DNA from 2 places in the Burkholderia sp. Ac-20344 genome. Region 1 is predicted to be linked to the other one. Evidence: riboswitches for the same ligand, from Rfam matches in the RefSeq annotation. Region 1 holds a riboswitch; the other holds the start of a gene.
What was found. Region 1 has a riboswitch for glycine ahead of G3N64_RS00315 (D-amino acid dehydrogenase). Riboswitches for the same ligand answer to the same signal wherever they lie in the genome.

Region 1 (9,593 bases):
AGACTGACCCAAGGCGCTTTTGACACGCTGTCCTCGCCATCGAGATAAACTGTTATCGAATATCCTTTTACCGGATATATATTCAGGCGATCACCAAATAGATTGGCAATTCCCCGACTCCCCACGCCGGCGCATACTACGACTGCATCGGCCACCATCTCTTCTGCATATGGGTACGGAGAACCCTCTTGCGTTGGGACATCTATCGCAACGCTCAAGCGGACGCCACTATGCCGGCACTGAACATTCTTGACCGTTACACCCTGTCGAAAGCGGACGCCGCGCCTCTCACACGCGATTGCGAGGCCACGCGTAAACCTGTGTATATCCCCCGTCGAATCCGATGGCGTGAAGTATCCGCCGTAGTATTCCCCTTGCAGAGTAGGTTCGATATTTTTTATTTCTGCGGGCGACACGGCAAAACGCTCAAGTCCAGCCGACACTAGAAGTTCGTTTGTTCGAGTGGCCGCATCATATGATTTTCTGTCATGATAAAAATGCAGAATGCCCCGCCTTTCTAGATCGAAATCAATCTGTTCACGCTCGGCTATTGAAAAAATATAATTTCGCGCCTCAAGCGCCAACTTCACAGTAGCTATAGTGTTTTCGCTATAATTCTCAATATTCGAGACAAATTCACCAATCCACGAGTACTTGTGCCACGATGGCTTCGGATTGAAAAGGACAGGAGCGTCCTGCTTAAGCATCCATCGCAATCCCTTCAGAATAGTTCCAAAATTGTTCCACACTTCGGCATTGCATGCCGATAGTTGCCCACCGTTGGCGAATGATGTCTCCATCGCTGGATAGAGATGCCGGTCAACGACGGTTACCTGGTATCCAAGCTCGGATAGGGTGTACGCCGTCGTAACACCTGTAATGCCGGCGCCAATAATAATGATATGTGGCATGAACGGTTCCGCGAAGAATAAAGAATTGCCGAAAGTTCGGCTCATACCCCATCTGTCACGGTACCTGAGAGCTTAGGCGCAAGAAGCCGCCGTCCCCTTCGGTGGGCATGCGCGCATGCCTCTCTCCAGAGTTTAAAACGCCGCCACAGTCCTTTTGCCTGAGAGTTTCCGGGGCGGTTGCTCCGTCGGCGCCTCAGCCCTTATGGGCTGAGGTCTCTCCTGCAGCGCGTCAATTGCACCTTGAGTTCGATCTTGAACGAACGGTAACGGCACTGAGTCGTGCACAAAGCTGCCTCAATGCCGCCATTAGGCGGCGTAACCGATGCCGCCTATACTTGCGGATACCTATTTCAGGAGCCACTGCGTAAAGCGCAACTTCAGCGCGTCCTGATTCTCGGCCCAGAAATCCGCGCCAGCCTGGATCGAATCTTTGATGTTTGCAGGATACGTAGGCATATGCGGCGCAACGCTTTCTTTTGTGCCGGGATAGTTACCGACCAGCGCAACTGCAGAACGCCGCGTTGGCCCATTCGAAGTCAGGGTTGAGAGAGCCGCTTGACGATCAGGTTTGCTTGCAAACTTCACGAACTCGAGAGCTTCTTGCGTATGGGGAGCACCTTTCGGAATCATGAAGAAATCCGTTGACCAAACATCACTGTCCCACATGATCCGGAACGGTGCTCCTTCCATGCGAGCGACGAAAATCCGGCCCGCGTAAGCGGAAGTCATGGCGACTTCATTTGACGCCAGCAATTGTGGCGGCTGGGCCCCGGCCTCCCACCACACGACATCTTTCTTGATGCTATCAAGTTTGCGAAAGGCGCGGTCGACACCAGCAGGAGTCGAGAGCACGGTATAGACATCCTTTCGCGGAACTCCGTCGGCCACCAAGGCCCACTCGAGCGTCGCAACCGGTGACTTTTGCAGTCCGCGCTTGCCGGGGAAGTTCTTAATATCAAAGAAATCCCTGATGCTCTTCGGCTGCTTCGACGCGTTCGCGTTGTAGGCAATAGCTCGAGCCCACGAGATCGACCCGAGGCTGCACTTGGACGTTGTACCGGGTACGAAATCAGACACACCAGCAGTCCCGTCAGCATTTGCCGGAAGCGTCGATGCGTTGAATCTGGTCAGCAATCCATCTTCACACGCCCGTCGTTCGTCGAAGATGTCGGAGACAACCACGTCCCAGACCACCTTGCCCGCTTGCTGCTGGGCGCGAATTTCACTCAAGCCACCGTTGTATTCAATGACTTTGACGGCGATGCCAGTGGCCTTGGTAAACGGGTCGAACAGAGCCTTTTTCTGAGCTTCCGTGTAGCTACCTCCCCATGATGCAACGGTTATTTCCTTGCTGCCCTCAGCCATCGACGACATCGAGATCAGCAACGCGGCACTCGCGATCACCACCCTTCTCATTACGTTCATTGCATCACCTTTCCTATGAAGAAACCACGCCAAGATCAATACGAACGTTGCAAACATTGCCCCACGGAGCGTCACCGCGCATGCTAAGCATGCAAAAACGGAATCTTTGCATCAATTGTGGAATTTACCTACCTGAATCTCGATAGCCCGCCTCGCTGGGTGCAGTCTACATCTTCCGAATTTCGGAAAAATAAAACATGCTCTTTCGATTTCAGGAAATTTTGGTCCGCCACCGTACGTCACAAGGGACGCGCGGTCAGAGCGGCAATGTTCGGCTCAAATGGCGCGGAGAGGTACCCGTCGCCCCTGAGTCGGCAAACACCAACCCAAGGTGACGATGTGGCAGGACAGGAGAAGAAAAATAGGAAGGAAATCAGACTGCCGTCGCCGTCACGACGGGCGACCGCGCCGCGACAGTGCAGTCAGGTGTGTGCGCACGCTCAGCCAACGGTCGCGTGACCGGCGGAAGTCTCGGGATCAGGTATCAATTTCACTTTCAACGTCGCTGATAGCATGCAGACCGGTCGACTGCAGTGTCGTACGCAACGCGTTTGCGGCTTCTTTCAGGCTTTGCACAACCGTTTCCGTATCAAAGCTCATCAACAGCCTTTCCTTAAGAGCGACTATACCGACGCCGTACAGTGCACCTGCAGATCCAATCAGCACCGGACAGCAGATCGAATAAACCCCCGGGTCAAACTCGTCATCGCTTATTGCGTAGCCAAGCTCCCGGACCTCCGAGAGCTTCGCTTTCAGCTTCTCGGGGTCGACGATTGTGTTGGGCCGATACTTCTCGAGCGGACCTTGGAGCTGCCGATCGATGATCGCCTCGGATTGAAACGCAAGCAGCGCCTTGGCTGAGGCGGTGGCGTTTAGTGGAAACACGTTGCCGGGATAGATGAGATTTCGACTCGGAGACGATGGCAGCACCGTAACAGCGAGCTGGATTGAATCCTGGACTAGTCTTACCAGATACGCAACCTGACCAAAGCTGTCTGCAAGCCTCTGCAGTGTCGGCTCGGTAAGTACCTGAAGCGTCTCGAGACTCAGAGAACTTTGGAATATGCGTATCAGTCGCGGCCCAATCCGATACCGGGACCGTCCGCGCTGCCCCACGAGAAAACCGGCATCCAACATGTTGTTCACGAGGCGGTGCGCCGAAGGCATCGGCATCCCGGTCTGAGACGAAATTTCGACAAGGGTGAGCCCCTGGTCTGACCTGTTGATCGCCTCCAAGATCATCGCAACCCTTTCGAGTCGCGGAATTCTGTCACCTTTTTCGAGATCGGTATCGGACATCTGGCTTCAAGCTCTGGTGAGTTGCACGGATTCGGCAATCATACGTTGAAAAACGCAATGTCGGGGCTCTTGCCTCTACCGTGGTCGAGTCGCCGCTCCGTCGATCCCCCCCCAAAAAATCCCATGGCGCCCTCTCGCCTGTATCGCCCAGCCCATCGGTAGCCTGCCAGAGCATCATTGATGCAGGAAAGGGGAAACACACCCGGCGCCCAGCATGCAACTTCCGGAACCTGACCAGCAAAAACCCCTATTTTTGTCCGCGTTGACTAAAAAACGGAATTACAGTTTAATTTTAGAAACATTGAAGCCCACCGCCAGTCGCCGCAGGAGTGTGAAATGAAAGACGCGATAGTTGAATTCCGGGACGTCCGGAAGAGTTACGACGGGCACACGCCCGTCGTTGCTGGACTCAACCTCAGCATCCATCGAGGGGAGTTCCTTACGCTCCTTGGGCCCTCGGGATCCGGGAAAACCACAACGCTCATGATGCTCGCTGGGTTCGAAACCCCCAGCAGCGGCTCAATCTCTCTGGACGGAGCCGCAATTACCAGCGTCGCACCTCACAAGCGAAACATCGGAATGGTGTTCCAGAGCTACGCGCTCTTTCCACATCTGTCGGTGGCCGAAAATGTTGCTTATCCGCTGAAGGTTCGCAGAGTGTCGAGGGCCGAGATCGCTGAACGAGTGAGTGCCGTGCTCGATATGGTGAAACTGAAGGGGCTCGGCGACCGCCTTCCCGCCCAATTGTCGGGCGGGCAACGACAGCGTGTCGCACTTGCGCGCGCGATCGTCTTCGAGCCCCGCATCGTGTTGATGGATGAGCCACTTGGCGCGCTCGACAAGCAATTGCGGGAGCACATGCAGTATGAGATCAAACAACTGCATGCGCGCCTCGGCGTTACGATCGTCTACGTCACTCACGACCAAGGCGAAGCACTGACCATGTCTGACCGCATTGCAATCTTCAATGAGGGCATCGTTCAGCAACTCGCATCTCCCGTCGCCCTGTATGAGCAACCGAGAAACTCATTCGTAGCTTCGTTCATTGGCGAGAACAATCAGCTGTGCGGACGACTATCCGAAATCCGTTCCGAAAACTGGATCGTCGATAGCCCCGGTGTGGGCAGGCTTACTGCGAGCGGCGTCGGTGCCGCGGCCGCTATTGGCGATCTGATAAAGCTGTCCATCCGCCCGGAGCGAATTGTCCTTGGCCCGGAAGCCGATTCTCTGAATAACCGTTTCAACTGCCGCGTCACTGACCGAACCTATCAGGGCGACCACATCCGGGTACGACTCGCGCGCGACGAAGGTGACGGTTTGATCGCAAAACTTGCAAACAATCGCGACTGCGAACGTGTCCAAATCGGTGACATGGTGACCGTTGGCTTCCGTTCGGAAGACTGTATTGCGTTCCGCTCAGCCACGTGAGGTGAGAATGAACATGCCAGACACCGCCTATGTCCCGCCTGCGGCCCCTCCCGTGCACACCGATCGGCAATATCGGCACGTCAAGTTGCGCGCCCAGGTTCGCGCACTTCTTCTGATACTGCCGCTCGTTGCTTTCCTGGTCGCGTTCTTCTTGCTCCCGATCGCCCAGATGTTGTACCGCTCCGTTGACGCGAGTGCTGTTGCGCTGCCACTCGCCCAGGTTCACGCCGAGCTGGCTAACTGGAGCGGAGAAGGCGCACCGTCCGAAGGGGCATATAAAGCACTGGGAAAAGAACTGATGACGCTTGACGACCGCGACGAACTGGGGCAAGTCGCTCGCGAGTTGAGCTACAGGTACACGGGATTCGAAGGGCTGCTGCGCAAGACCGTGCGCCACTTGGAGGAATCCGGAGGTACTCCCGGTACTTGGAAAAGCAGATTCGTCGGCATCGATCCGCGGTGGGGCACGCCCGAGCCTTGGGGAGTGATCAAATATTCCTCCGGAAAAATCACTGCACAAAATCTGCTTGCCGCAGTGGACTTGCGCCAGACCGCGACCGGCAGTGTCGCTATTCAGCCTGAGGACCAGCGACTGTACCTCGCCGTTTTCACCAACACGCTCGTGATTTCCGTAAGCGCGACACTTGCATGCTTGCTCCTTGGGTTTCCGGTGGCACATCTGATCGCGACCGCGCGCAGACGCACTGCCACTGTGTTGATGATGCTCGTACTGCTTCCCTTCTGGACATCACTGCTGGTGCGCACTTCAGGATGGCTTGTCATTCTCCAGACCAATGGCCCGCTCGAAGACCTGCTTGTGTGGCTGCACGTGGTCGCAGATAGCGCTCGGCCACAATTGGCATATACACGTTTCGCCTCGATTGTCGCAATGACCCACATCCTCCTGCCGTTCATGATTCTTCCGCTGTACAGCGTGATGAAAGGGGTTTCCAAGGACTATGTCCGCGCCGCATGTTCCCTCGGTGCTGGACCTGTCAAGGCGTTCTTCTCGGTCTACATTCCTCAGGTCGTCCCTGGGATTGCCGCAGGAGCGATGATGGTTTTCATCTCGGCTCTCGGTTTCTATATCACACCCGCCCTTGTCGGCGGCAGTGAAGGACAGATGGTAGGGAACCTAATTGCCTATCACATGCAGTCCTCTCTGAACTGGGGCCTTGCTGCCGCGCTGTCAGTTGGCCTGCTGCTCCTGGTTGCAGACATCTTTTGGATGTTCAGGACGCTTGCCAGCGCCGAACTTGTTGGAGCTCCCAAATGATCCGGAAAACGTATTATTTTATTTGCGGTGCGGTGCTGTTCTTCATGATGGCACCAATTCTCATATGCATACCCCTTTCGTTCAATGCACAACGGTATTTGACGTTCACCCCAGGGATGCTGGCACTCCATCGTGACGCCTTTTCTTTGCGATGGTACGCAAGCTTCTTTGGATCCGAAGTCTGGCGCGATGCGATCGTGAATTCCATGATCGTGGGCTCACTGACTACACTCGTTGCGACGACGCTCGGAACCGTGGCCGCAATTGGACTCAGCCGGCAAGACACGCCGTTCAGAAAAGTCTTGTTGGCGCTGATTCTCTCACCGATGATTGTGCCGGTAATCGTGACAGCGGCTGGCATCTACTTCCTTTTCTCTCGCTGGGGCCTTACACAAAGCATTACCGGGCTTGTAATCGCGCACACCATTGTCGCAGTTCCACTCGTCGTCATCACGGTCAGTGCGGCGCTGTCCCGCTTCGACTACGACCTCGTAAAGGCTTCACTCAGTCTTTCAGCATCGCCAATTGAAACGTTCTTCCGAGTAACCTTACCGCTCATCGCACCGGGTGTTGCGTCGGGTGCCATCTTTGCATTCGCTACATCACTGGACGAAGTGGTGATGGCACTCTTCATCGCCGGCGTCGACCAGCGGACGATCCCATTGATCATGTGGAGCGGAATCCGCGAAGAGTTGAGCCCCACGATCCTCGCAGCGGCCGTAATTCTCACAATGTTTTCGATATGCATGCTGCTGACGGTTGAATACCTGCGTGCATGGTCCTCGAAGTTCAGCAACGCTTGATAATTGAGTGGAGAACCTGGTAATGAACACCCCCCGAACAATGCGTGCCGTATTGCTCACTGGTCACGGCGGTCTTGATAAGCTTGAGTACCACGAAGATGTCCCGACCCCTCGTCCCGGAAAAGGCGAGGTCCTGATCCGCGTCGGGGCCTGCGGTGTCAATAACACTGACTTGAATACACGCACCGGCTGGTATAGCCCGAACGTCCGTTCAGGTATGACGGAAGAAATTGGCAGCAAGGGCATCGCCCCTGACACCGCAGATCTGGGCAATTGGGACCGTTCGAGTCTTGCGTTTCCCCGGATTCAGGGTGCGGCAATCGCAGGCCGCATCATCGAAGTTGGTGACGGGGTTGACACGCAACGGATCGGTGACCGCGTGATGGTAGACCCGGTCATTCGTGACCCGTCTGCTCCGTTGCGCGAAGAAGGAGTCCGCTTCATTGGCAGTGAGTGTGACGGTGGGTATGCGGAGTACGCAGTAGTTCCGGTCGAAAATGCCTTCACGGTGAATGCGGACATCTCGTATGTCGAAATGGCCACCTTCCCTTGTGCTTTCACCACAGCCGAGGAAATGCTCGAGCGAGCTCGCCTGAAAGCCGGTGAGGTCGTCGTCATCACGGGAGCTGCGGGCGGGGTTGGTAGCGCGAACGTGCAACTGGCCAAGCGTCGCGGCTGTGTGGTGATTGCAATTGCCGGTCAGGGCAAACGGGCCAAAATTCTAGAATTGGGCGCCGACCATTTCGTTCCCCGCGAAAGCCTTGATATGGTGGCGGAAATTGAGAAGATTGTGGGCCCTCGTGGTGTTGACGTTGTTGCGGACGTGGTCGGCGGAGATTCCATTACGGGGCTGTTGCGTGTGCTTAAGCGCGGCGGCAGGTACACCACGGGCGGGGCGATTGCAGGGCCAATTTCTGAAGTAGATTTGCGTGACCTGATCTACAAGGACCTTGAGATGTACGGCATCGCGAATCCGGTTGCTCATACGACCAGTAACCTTGTGCAATACATTGAAAGCGGGGAGATCAAGGCAATGGTGGACAAGACCTTCCCCCTTGCGCAATTGCGCGATGCACAAGCCGAGTTCATGAAAAAGTCGCACGTGGGCAAAATTGTCATTGACGTGGACGCCTCGGCGTAAGCGCCTCTTACATCTTGGACAGACGGCCCCGCGAAGGGGCCGTTTTCAATTCCCCGGAAATCCATACCCATGACTTTATTTGTTAAGTCGATTCCGTATCTTCGTTTGGCGCGCGTTGATAAGCCAGTCGGGACCCTACTCTTGCTATGGCCAACGTTGGGCGCGCTTTTGATTGCTGCGGAGGGGCATCCATCGCATCATCTGCTGGCAACATTCATACTAGGAACCTTCCTGATGCGTTCGGCAGGATGTGTCGCGAATGATCTTGCCGACGAGCGCTTTGATGCTCATGTCGCGAGGACGAGGCAACGTCCACTTGCATCCGGCGTAATATCGCGCAGGCAGGCCCGGAGGTTTCTCTTGTTATTGCTGGCACTGGCGGCCCTGCTCCTGCTTCCTTTGAATTCCTTGACCGGCTTGTATGCTCTCGGCGCATCTGCAATTGCTCTGTGCTACCCGTTTGGTAAGCGCATCTTCGGGGTACCCCAAACGGTACTCGGCGTTGCGTTCAGTTTTGGCATCCCGATGGCTTTTGCGGCCGTCCTGGGTTCTGTACCATCGGTCGCGTGGTGGTTGTGCGCCGCGAACATGTTCTGGGTCGTCGGTTACGATACTGCATATGCGATGGTCGACCGGACAGACGACCTTCGGATAGGCGTGAGAAGCAGCGCGATTACCTTCGGAAGGTACGAAGTGCTAGCTTCCGGGCTCTGCTTCGCCGCCTATCTCGCCATATTTGCCGCACTGGCTATCGTTTTGTCGTGGGGCATCGCCTTCTGGCTCGGCTGGGCGGGTGCGCTTGGGTGCGTCGTCGATCAGTACTGCAAGATTCGGTCCCGTGATCCGGCGCGATGTTTCCTGGCGTTCAATCGCGCTCACCGTGCAGGCTTGTGTATCGTGGTGGGCCTTGCAGTTGCTTTGATCTGACTCAGACCGAAAGTACGTCCCCACGAGCGATATCTTCTCTTTGGGGACGCGTCGCCTGCAACCATCTGATTAATATTCAGTCCTATCAAGTGACGGATTTGCGAGCCGATACACCGTCAACGTCAGCGCCCTGGCCCCCCATGCTAATTCATCGGGAGTTGACAGCTCCGCCGGATGATGGCTCAGCCCGTCTTTGCTCGGGATGAACAGCATTCCCGTTGGACAATGTTCCGCCAGATACATCGAATCGTGAAAGGCGCCAGACAGAAGCTCTCGCCAGGGTTGTCCGCAGTAGTCAGCTGCTTCGGCGAGAGACGCCCTGATTCTCTCAGAAAACGGTGTCGGCTTATGCTGCATCAACTGTTCGAGCGAAATCGAACATG
Region 2 (9,010 bases), on a different contig from region 1:
GCGATTTCCTCACCGTGCGCCGCATCGTCGATTCGGGCGAGCTCGGGCGGCTGACCTATTTCGCGTCGCACTTCGACCGCTTCCGGCCGACGCCGCGCACGCGCTGGCGCGAGGAGCCCGCCCGCGGCGGCGGCCTGCTGCTCGACCTCGGCCCGCACCTGATCGACCAGGCGCTCGTGCTGTTCGGCCTGCCGGAAACGGTGAGCGCGACCGTCAAGACGCGCCGTGACAACGGCGCGGCGCCCGATTTCGTGCACCTGCAGCTCGGCTATCCGGACAAGGACGTCGCGCTGCATGCGAGCGCGCTGTCGGCGATCGAACCGGCGCGCTTCACGCTGCACGGCACGCGCGGCAGCTACCAGAAGTTCGGGCTCGACACGCAGGAGGACCAGCTCAAGGCCGGCCTCACCGCGGACGACGTCGAATTCGGCGGCGGCAACCCGCCCGGCCTGCTGCGCGAGCTCGACGGCGAAGTCGAGGTCGAGCGCCCCGTGCCGACGCTCGACGGCCAGTACGCGGAGTTCTATCGCACGCTCGCCGCGTCGATCCGCGACGGCGCGCCGTTCCCCGTCACCGCGCAGGATGCCGTCGACGTGATGACGATCATCGAGCTTGCCGCGCAGAGCGAGCACGACGGCCGCCGGCTGCCGTTCGTGCGCCGCACGATCTGACACCGCGCCGGCCGCTGGCGGCCGGCCGGCGTACCCGCATCCGGATCAGCCGGAACATTCGGTTACAAATGCCGGGGGAACGAAAGTCAGCGTCCGACCGGTCTGACGCGTTTCTCAAAAAAGTCGATCCGACACCAATCCGTCAGGAGAATGTTGATGCAACGGTTGATTCGCGCGGCAGCGTGCTGCGTCCTGGTTTCCTCGCTTGCGGCCTGTATCGTGCAGCCGCAGCAGCCGGTCCGCCCGGCGCCCCCGCCGCGGCCGAATCCGCAGGTCGTCGCGAACGAGCGGATGCAGCAGATCCAGGGCCGGATCGACAACCTGCATCGCCGCATCGATGCGCGCGTGAACGGCGGCTACTACCCGCCGCCGTACGGCGCGCAGCTTCATCACCGCCTCGACGTGATCCGCCAGGAAGCGAACGACATGTCCGCGCAGCACAGCGGCGGCCTGTCCGGCGACGAGCAGCGCGTGCTGAACCAGGAACTCGACACGGCCGCGCGCGCGATCGGCGAGTAACGCACTGGCGCCCGCCGGTGTGGAAAAAGCGGCGGCACCGCTTGTCGCCGGCCGCCGCCGCTTGTCGCGAAGCGACATTCTTTTGCTCAAATTGACAAGGCTCACCCGCTCGCGTACAGTCGCCCGCACGCGTCGGGAGAGCGTGTAACCGTGCTGTTCCAGCACCGGTTGCGCCGCCGAAGGGGCACACCCGCAAACTCTCAGGCAAAAGGACCGACCGCGTCGGGGAATCCCGTCCGCGCATTGCGCGGGCCACACTCTCCCCGCACTCTGGAGAGCGGCAGTAGCCCGCAGCGCATCGGCTGCGCGGGCAAGCTGCCCACCGAAGGGGCGCGCGTTCGCCAGGCCTGGCCGGCAGCGCAATCTCTCAGGTATCGAGGACAGAGGGGCATGTACCGGATCGCTCGCAGGCCGTCGGCCGCGGTGGTCGGCACATGGCCGTTCTGATCCGCGCGCAAGCGCCTTGCCTGAGGCCTCGATGACTGCACTGAATCACACCCCGCTCAACGCCGCGCACCGCGCGCTCAATGCCCGCATGGTCGACTTCGGCGGCTGGGACATGCCCGTCAACTACGGCTCGCAGATCGAAGAACATGAAGCCGTGCGCACCGATGCCGGCATGTTCGATGTGTCGCACATGTGCGTCGTCGATTTCACCGGCAGCCGCGTGCGCGCATTCTTCGAGCATGCGATCGCGAACAACGTCGGCAAGCTCAAGACGCCCGGCAAGGCACTCTACTCGTGCCTGCTCAATCCGCAGGGCGGCGTCATCGACGACCTGATCGTCTACTACTTCACCGAAGAATTCTTCCGCGTCGTCGTCAACGCCGGCACGGCCGAGAAAGACATCGCGTGGTTCAACCAGCTGAACGAGCAAGGCGGCTTCGGCGTCACGATCGCGCCGCGCCGCGATTTCGCGATCGTCGCCGTACAGGGCCCGAACGCCCGCGAAAAAGCCTGGTCGACCGTGCCCTCCGCGCGTGCCGCAACGAGCGAGCTGAAGCCGTTCAACGCCGCGCAGGTCGCCGGCACGCCGTTCGGCGATCTCACCGTCGCGCGCACCGGCTATACCGGTGAAGACGGCTTCGAAGTGATCGTCCCGGCCGTGCACGTCGAAGCGTTGTGGAACGCGCTGCAGCAAAACGGCGTGCGCCCGTGCGGGCTTGGCGCGCGCGACACGCTGCGCCTCGAGGCCGGCATGAACCTGTACGGCCAGGACATGGACGACACCGTCTCGCCGCTCGACGCGGGCCTCGCGTGGACGGTCGACCTCTCCGCGCCGCGCGACTTCGTCGGCCGCGCCGCACTGGAATCCAACGGCACCCGCGCCGCATTCGTCGGCCTGATCCTGCAGAAGGAAAACGGCAAGGCGGGCGGCGTGCTGCGCGCGCACCAGAAGGTCGTCACGCCGCACGGCGAAGGCGAGATCACGAGCGGCACGTTCTCGCCGTCGATGCAGGAATCGATCGCGTTCGCACGCGTGCCGGCGGCCGTCCAGATCGGCGACCTGGTCCAGGTGCAAATTCGAGACAAGAATCTTCCCGCGCGCGTGGTAAAACTGCCGTTCGTGCGCAACGGCAAGGTCCTCGCTGCGTAACGGCCGGGAGGCCCGCCTCCCGGGAAGCCGGGAGATGGCGCCCGGCGCAACACCACACCCGGCGCGCCCCGGCGGCGCGCCAGCAGAACGAACACACCCTTTTATCCAGGAGCATCCGATGAGCAACGTCCCGGCCGATCTGAAATACACCGACGAACACGAGTGGGTCCGCACCGAAGCCGACGGCACGCTGACGGTCGGCATCACCGATCACGCGCAGAGCACGCTCGGCGACATCGTCTTCCTCGAACTGCCGGAAGTCGGCAAGTCGGTCTCGGCAGGCGACGCCGTCGGCGTCGTCGAATCGGTGAAGGCTGCCTCCGACATCTATTCGCCGGTGTCCGGCGAGATCATCGCCGCCAACACGGAAGCCACCGACGCCCCGGAAGGCGTGAACAGCGACGCGTACGGCGTGTGGCTCTTCAAGATCAAGCTCGCGGCCGGCGCATCGACCGACAAGCTGATCGACGCCGACGCCTACAGCAAGCTGATCGACTAACTCTCCCCCGAACCGCACGGGGCCGGTCAGCCGCCCTGCCCCGTGCGGAACCCGAGCCGGCGCCCACGCGCCCGCTCGGGCCGACTGCAAAGGATGGGGCCCGAGTCAGCGCCCAAGCGCCCACTCCGGCCGACCAAGGAACGCCATGAAGCTCGAACACCCGGACCGCCTGATGAACCGCACGCCCCTCTCGCTCGCCGCGCTCGAAACGCACGATGCGTTCGCCGAACGCCACATCGGCCCCGACGCCGCCAGCCAGCAGGCCATGCTCGACACGCTCGGCTTCGCGTCGCGCGCCGCCCTGATCGAGGCCGTGATCCCGGCCTCGATCCGCCGCGTCGAAACGCTGCCGCTCGGCCCGTTCGCGCAGCCGAAGAGCGAGGCCGAAGCCCTCGCCGCACTGCGGGTTCTCGCGGACAAGAACCAGGTGTTCCGTTCGTATATCGGTCAGGGTTACCACGACACGCACACGCCGGCCGTGATCCTGCGCAACGTGCTCGAAAACCCGGCGTGGTACACGGCCTACACGCCGTACCAGCCCGAAATTTCCCAGGGCCGCCTCGAGGCGCTCCTGAACTTCCAGCAGATGGTGGCCGACCTGACGGGCCTCGCGATCTCGAACGCGTCGCTGCTCGATGAAGCCACCGCCGCGGCCGAAGCGATGACGCTGCTGCAGCGCACCGGCAAGCCGGCGTCGAACGTGTTCTACGTCGCCGACGACGTGCTGCCGCAAACGCTCGAAGTGATCCGCACGCGCGCGCTGCCGGTCGGCATCGAGGTCAAGACGGGCCCGGCGGCCGACGCTGCTCAATCGAATGCATTCGGCGTGCTGCTGCAGTACCCGGGCGTGAACGGCGACGTGCGCGACTACCGCGCGCTCACCGAAGCGATCCACGCGGCCGGCGGCCACGTGGTCGTCGCGGCCGACCTGCTCGCGCTGACCGTGCTCACGCCGCCCGGCGACTGGGGCGCGGACGTCGCGATCGGCAACACGCAGCGCTTCGGCGTGCCGATGGGCTTCGGCGGCCCGCACGCCGCGTATCTCGCGGTGCGTGACGAATTCAAGCGCCAGATGCCGGGCCGCCTCGTCGGCGTGACGGTCGACGCGCAGGGCAAGCCCGCGCTGCGCCTCGCGCTGCAGACGCGCGAACAGCACATCCGCCGCGAGAAGGCGACGTCGAACGTGTGTACCGCGCAGGCGCTGCTCGCGATCATGGCCAGCATGTATGCGGTCTACCACGGCCCGCACGGCCTGAAGACGATCGCGCTGCGCGTGAACCGCATCGCGGCGCTGCTCGCCGCCGGCGTGAAGCAGCTCGGCTTCGCGACCGTCAACGACACGTTCTTCGACACGCTGACGATCGACACCGGCGCGCGCACCGCGCAGGTTCACGAATTCGCGAAGGCGAAGCGCATCAACCTGCGCCGCGTGAGCGACACGCAAGTCGGCGTATCGGTCGACGAAACGACGACGCGCGACGACCTCGCCGATCTCCTCGCCGTGTTCGCGCAGGCCGCGGGCGGCACCGCACCGTCCGTCGACGCGCTGGACGCGGGCGCAGCCGGCGTCGCCGCGCTGCCGGCCGGCCTCGAGCGCACGAGCGCGTACCTGACGCACCACGTGTTCAACCGCCACCATTCCGAAACCGAAATGCTGCGCTACCTGCGCAGCCTGTCGGACAAGGATCTCGCGCTCGACCGCTCGATGATCCCGCTCGGCTCGTGCACGATGAAGCTGAACGCGACGTCGGAAATGCTGCCCGTCACGTGGCCCGAATTCGGCGGCATCCACCCGTTCGCACCGGCCGACCAGACCGTCGGCTACCGCGAGATGATCGGCCAGCTCGAGCAGATGCTCGTCGCGGCCACCGGCTACGCGGCCGTGTCGCTGCAGCCGAACGCGGGCTCGCAGGGCGAGTACGCGGGCCTGCTGATCATCCACGCTTACCACGCATCGCGCGGCGAAGCCCACCGCGACGTGTGCCTGATCCCGGCGTCCGCGCACGGCACGAACCCGGCATCCGCGCACATGGCCGGGATGAAGGTCGTGGTCGTTGCATGCGACGCGCAGGGCAACGTCGACATCGCTGATCTCAAGGCGAAGGCCGACGAGCACGCGAAGGATCTCGCGGCGATCATGATCACGTATCCGTCGACGCACGGCGTGTTCGAGCAGAACGTCCGCGAGATCTGCGAGATCGTCCACGCGCACGGCGGCCAGGTGTACGTCGACGGCGCGAACATGAACGCGATGGTCGGCCTGACCGCGCCGGGCCAGTTCGGCGGCGACGTGTCGCACCTGAACCTGCACAAGACCTTCTGCATCCCGCACGGCGGTGGCGGCCCGGGCGTCGGCCCGGTCGCGGTCGGCGCGCACCTCGCGAAGTTCCTGCCGAACCAGCGTTCGACCGGCTACACGCGCGAAGAAGACGGCATCGGTGCGGTATCGGCCGCGCCGTACGGCTCGGCGTCGATCCTGCCGATCTCGTGGATGTACATCGCGATGATGGGCGCGAAGAACCTGACCGCCGCGACGGAAACCGCGATCCTCAACGCGAACTACATCGCGAAGCGCCTCGCGCCGCACTACCCGGTGCTGTATTCGGGCCCGGGCGGGCTGGTTGCGCACGAGTGCATTCTCGACCTGCGTCCGATCAAGGAATCGAGCGGCATCACCGTCGACGACGTCGCGAAGCGCCTGATGGACTACGGCTTCCACGCGCCGACGATGAGCTTCCCGGTACCGGGCACGCTGATGGTCGAGCCGACCGAATCGGAATCGCAGGAAGAACTCGACCGCTTCATCGCCGCGATGATCGCGATCCGCGACGAAATCCGTGCGGTCGAGGAGGGCCGCGCCGACCGCGAGGACAACCCGCTGCGTCACGCCCCGCACACGGCGGCCGTCGTCACCGCGAACGAATGGCCGCACGCGTACTCGCGCGAGCAGGCCGCGTACCCGGTCGCGTCGCTCGGCACGAACAAGTACTGGCCGCCGGTCGGCCGTGCGGACAACGTCTACGGCGACCGCAACCTGTTCTGCTCGTGCGTGCCGATGTCGGAATACGCATAACGCGCGCCAGGCCAGGAGCCGTCCGATGGTGACCGCACCGCACGCAACCCGGGGTTGCGTGCGGTTTTTTTGTTCGCCGCTCGAACCGGTTCACGTTCGCCCGCCAATCCGGCTAACATCACACGCGATCCAGCCAATGAAGGAGTTCCGCATGGTGCGTCCGATGTTTCCGGGCCATGGTGCAACGCAAAGGCGGCCGCACGCGCGCCGCTACGTGCCGATGCTCGTCGCGTCGCTGTCGTTTGCCGCCGCCGGTCTCGGCGCGTCCGCCAGCGCGCGCGCGGCAATGAATTTCTGCGCGGCGCCGGCACTGCAGGCGAGCGAGACGACACAGGCCGAGCCGGGCGTCCAGGCGCTGATCCGCAGCGTCGACGCGCGCATCGGCGAGCAGCCGAAGGCGATGGCGCGCGTGCACACCGAGGGCACGCTGCCGCACGAAGGCATCTACGACCAGAGCGCCGACGCGCTGAAGGACATGGAGCTGATGCGCGACGCCGCGCTCGCGTGGCGCGTGACGAATGCGCCGCGCGACCTGCAGCTCGTCGACCGCTTCCTGTCCGCGTGGGTCGCGACCTACCAGCCGAGCTTCAACCCGATCGACGAGACGCGCTTCGACAGCCTGATCGTTGCGTACGACATGACGGCGAGCGCGCTGCCGGTGAAGACCCGCAACGCAACGGCCGCGTTCATCGCGAAGCTCGGCGCCGGCTATGTCGCGCAGATCGACGCGCAGAAGCGCCCGCTCACCGGCACCTGGCGCAACAACTGGCAGAGCCACCGGATCAAGCTGATCGCGCTGTCCGCGTTCACGCTCGGCGACCGCAAGATGATGAACGCCGCGCAGCGGCTGTTCGTCGAACATCTCGCCGACAACATCGGCCCGGACGGCAAGACGTGGGACTTCGAGGAACGCGATGCGCTGCATTACGCGGTCTACGATCTGCAGCCGCTGGTCACGGCCGCGCTCGCCGCGCGCCGCTTCAACCGCAACTGGCTGCGCGAGCGGGGCGTGAACGGCGCGACGCTCGCGGCCGCGCTCGACTGGCTCGTGCCGTACGCGCTCGGCGAGAAGACGCACGAGGAATTCGTGAATTCGCCGGTGCCGTTCGACGCGAAGCGCCGCGAGGCCGGCCTGCCGGGCTACACGGGGCAGTGGGACCCGAAAAACGCCACCGAACTCTTTCATCTGGCCGCGCGGCTCGACGGGCGCTACGCCCGCGTCGCACAGCAACTTTCCCCAACGCCGCCCGCATGGCTCGCCGCGTGCCTGCCATTGCAGGCGCGCTAGCATTATTCTTATAGCAAGGCAGGAATCGAAATGGCAGTCAGCGTCTTTGACCTATTCAAGATCGGTATCGGTCCGTCCAGTTCGCATACGGTCGGGCCGATGCGCGCGGCGCTGATGTTCGTCCAGGGCCTCGAACGCGACGGGCAGCTCGATGCAACGGCCCACGTGAAGGTCGAGTTGTACGGCTCGCTCGGCGCGACCGGCAAGGGCCACGGCACCGACCGCGGCGTGATGCTCGGCCTGCTCGGCGACGCGCCCGACACCGTCGATCCAGACACGATCGACGCGCGGCTGGAGGACGTCCGCAAATCGAAGAAGCTCGCGTTGCTCGGCACGCATCCTGTGCCGTTCGTGCTGAAGGAGAACATCGCGTTCTACCGCCAGGCGCTGCCCGAGCATCCGAACGGGATGAAACTGCGCGCGACCGACGCGAACGGCGCGGTGCTGGTCGAGCGCACCTACCTGTCGGTCGGCGGCGGCTTCGTCGTGACGGCCGGCGCACCGAACACGAAGGTGCTAAGCGCGGCCGAGCAGATGACGCACCCGTTCCGCACCGGCGCCGAGCTGCTCGCGCTGACCGAGTCGACCGGCAAGTCGATCGCGCAGCTGATGTGGGAAAACGAGCGCGCGTGGCACACCGAGGAAGAGACGCGCGACGGCCTGCTGAAGATCTGGGCCGTGATGCAGTCGTGCGTGTCGCGCGGCTGCGGAATCGGCAACCCGGATGCCGACGGCAACCTGCCCGGCCCGTTCCAGGTCAAGCGCCGCGCGCCGCAGCTGTACCGCACGCTGACGGGCAGCCCGGAGCGTGCGCTGCAGGATCCGCTGTCGATGATCGACTGGATCAACCTGTACGCGATCGCGGTCAACGAGGAAAACGCGGCCGGCGGCCGCGTCGTCACCGCACCGACCAACGGTGCGGCCGGCATCATCCCGGCCGTGCTGCACTACTACACGCGCTTCACGCCCGGTGCGAACGAACAGGGCGTGATCGACTTCCTGCTGACGGCCGCCGCGATCGGCATTCTTTACAAGCTCAACGCGTCGATCTCCGGTGCGGAAGTCGGCTGCCAGGGCGAAGTGGGCGTCGCGTGCTCGATGGCGGCCGGCGCGCTTGCGGCCGTGCTCGGCGGCACGCCGCAGCAGGTCGAGAACGCGGCCGAGATCGGGATGGAACACAACCTCGGCCTCACCTGCGACCCGGTCGGCGGGATGGTGCAGATCCCGTGCATCGAGCGCAACGCGATGGCGTCGGTGAAGGCAGTCAACGCGGCGCGCATGGCGCTGCGCGGCGACGGCTCGCACTACGTGTCGCTCGACTCGGTGATCAAGACGATGCGCGAGACGGGCGCCGACATGAAGA

Region 2: it holds a riboswitch for glycine, as region 1 does, so the genes downstream of both, gcvT (glycine cleavage system aminomethyltransferase GcvT) here and G3N64_RS00315 (D-amino acid dehydrogenase) in region 1, are expected to answer to the same signal.

What each region holds. Positions count from the first base shown of each region.
Region 1 is NZ_JAAGPP010000001.1:71,536-81,128, forward strand. It holds gene G3N64_RS00315 (D-amino acid dehydrogenase) at 1-911, opposite strand, end outside; glycine riboswitch at 1,048-1,143, opposite strand; gene G3N64_RS00320 (ABC transporter substrate-binding protein) at 1,257-2,336, opposite strand; gene G3N64_RS00325 (IclR family transcriptional regulator) at 2,814-3,635, opposite strand; gene G3N64_RS00330 (ABC transporter ATP-binding protein) at 3,972-5,063, shown strand; gene G3N64_RS00335 (ABC transporter permease) at 5,077-6,339, shown strand; gene G3N64_RS00340 (ABC transporter permease) at 6,336-7,142, shown strand; gene G3N64_RS00345 (alcohol dehydrogenase family protein) at 7,165-8,283, shown strand; gene ubiA (4-hydroxybenzoate octaprenyltransferase) at 8,353-9,210, shown strand; gene G3N64_RS00355 (M20 family metallo-hydrolase) at 9,280-9,593, opposite strand, start outside.
Region 2 is NZ_JAAGPP010000224.1:1,155-10,164, forward strand. It holds gene G3N64_RS36320 (oxidoreductase) at 1-671, shown strand, start outside; gene G3N64_RS36325 (hypothetical protein) at 828-1,190, shown strand; glycine riboswitch at 1,314-1,417, shown strand; glycine riboswitch at 1,451-1,584, shown strand; gene gcvT (glycine cleavage system aminomethyltransferase GcvT) at 1,669-2,787, shown strand; gene gcvH (glycine cleavage system protein GcvH) at 2,906-3,286, shown strand; gene gcvP (aminomethyl-transferring glycine dehydrogenase) at 3,432-6,359, shown strand; gene G3N64_RS36345 (alginate lyase family protein) at 6,511-7,647, shown strand; gene G3N64_RS36350 (L-serine ammonia-lyase) at 7,678-9,010, shown strand, end outside.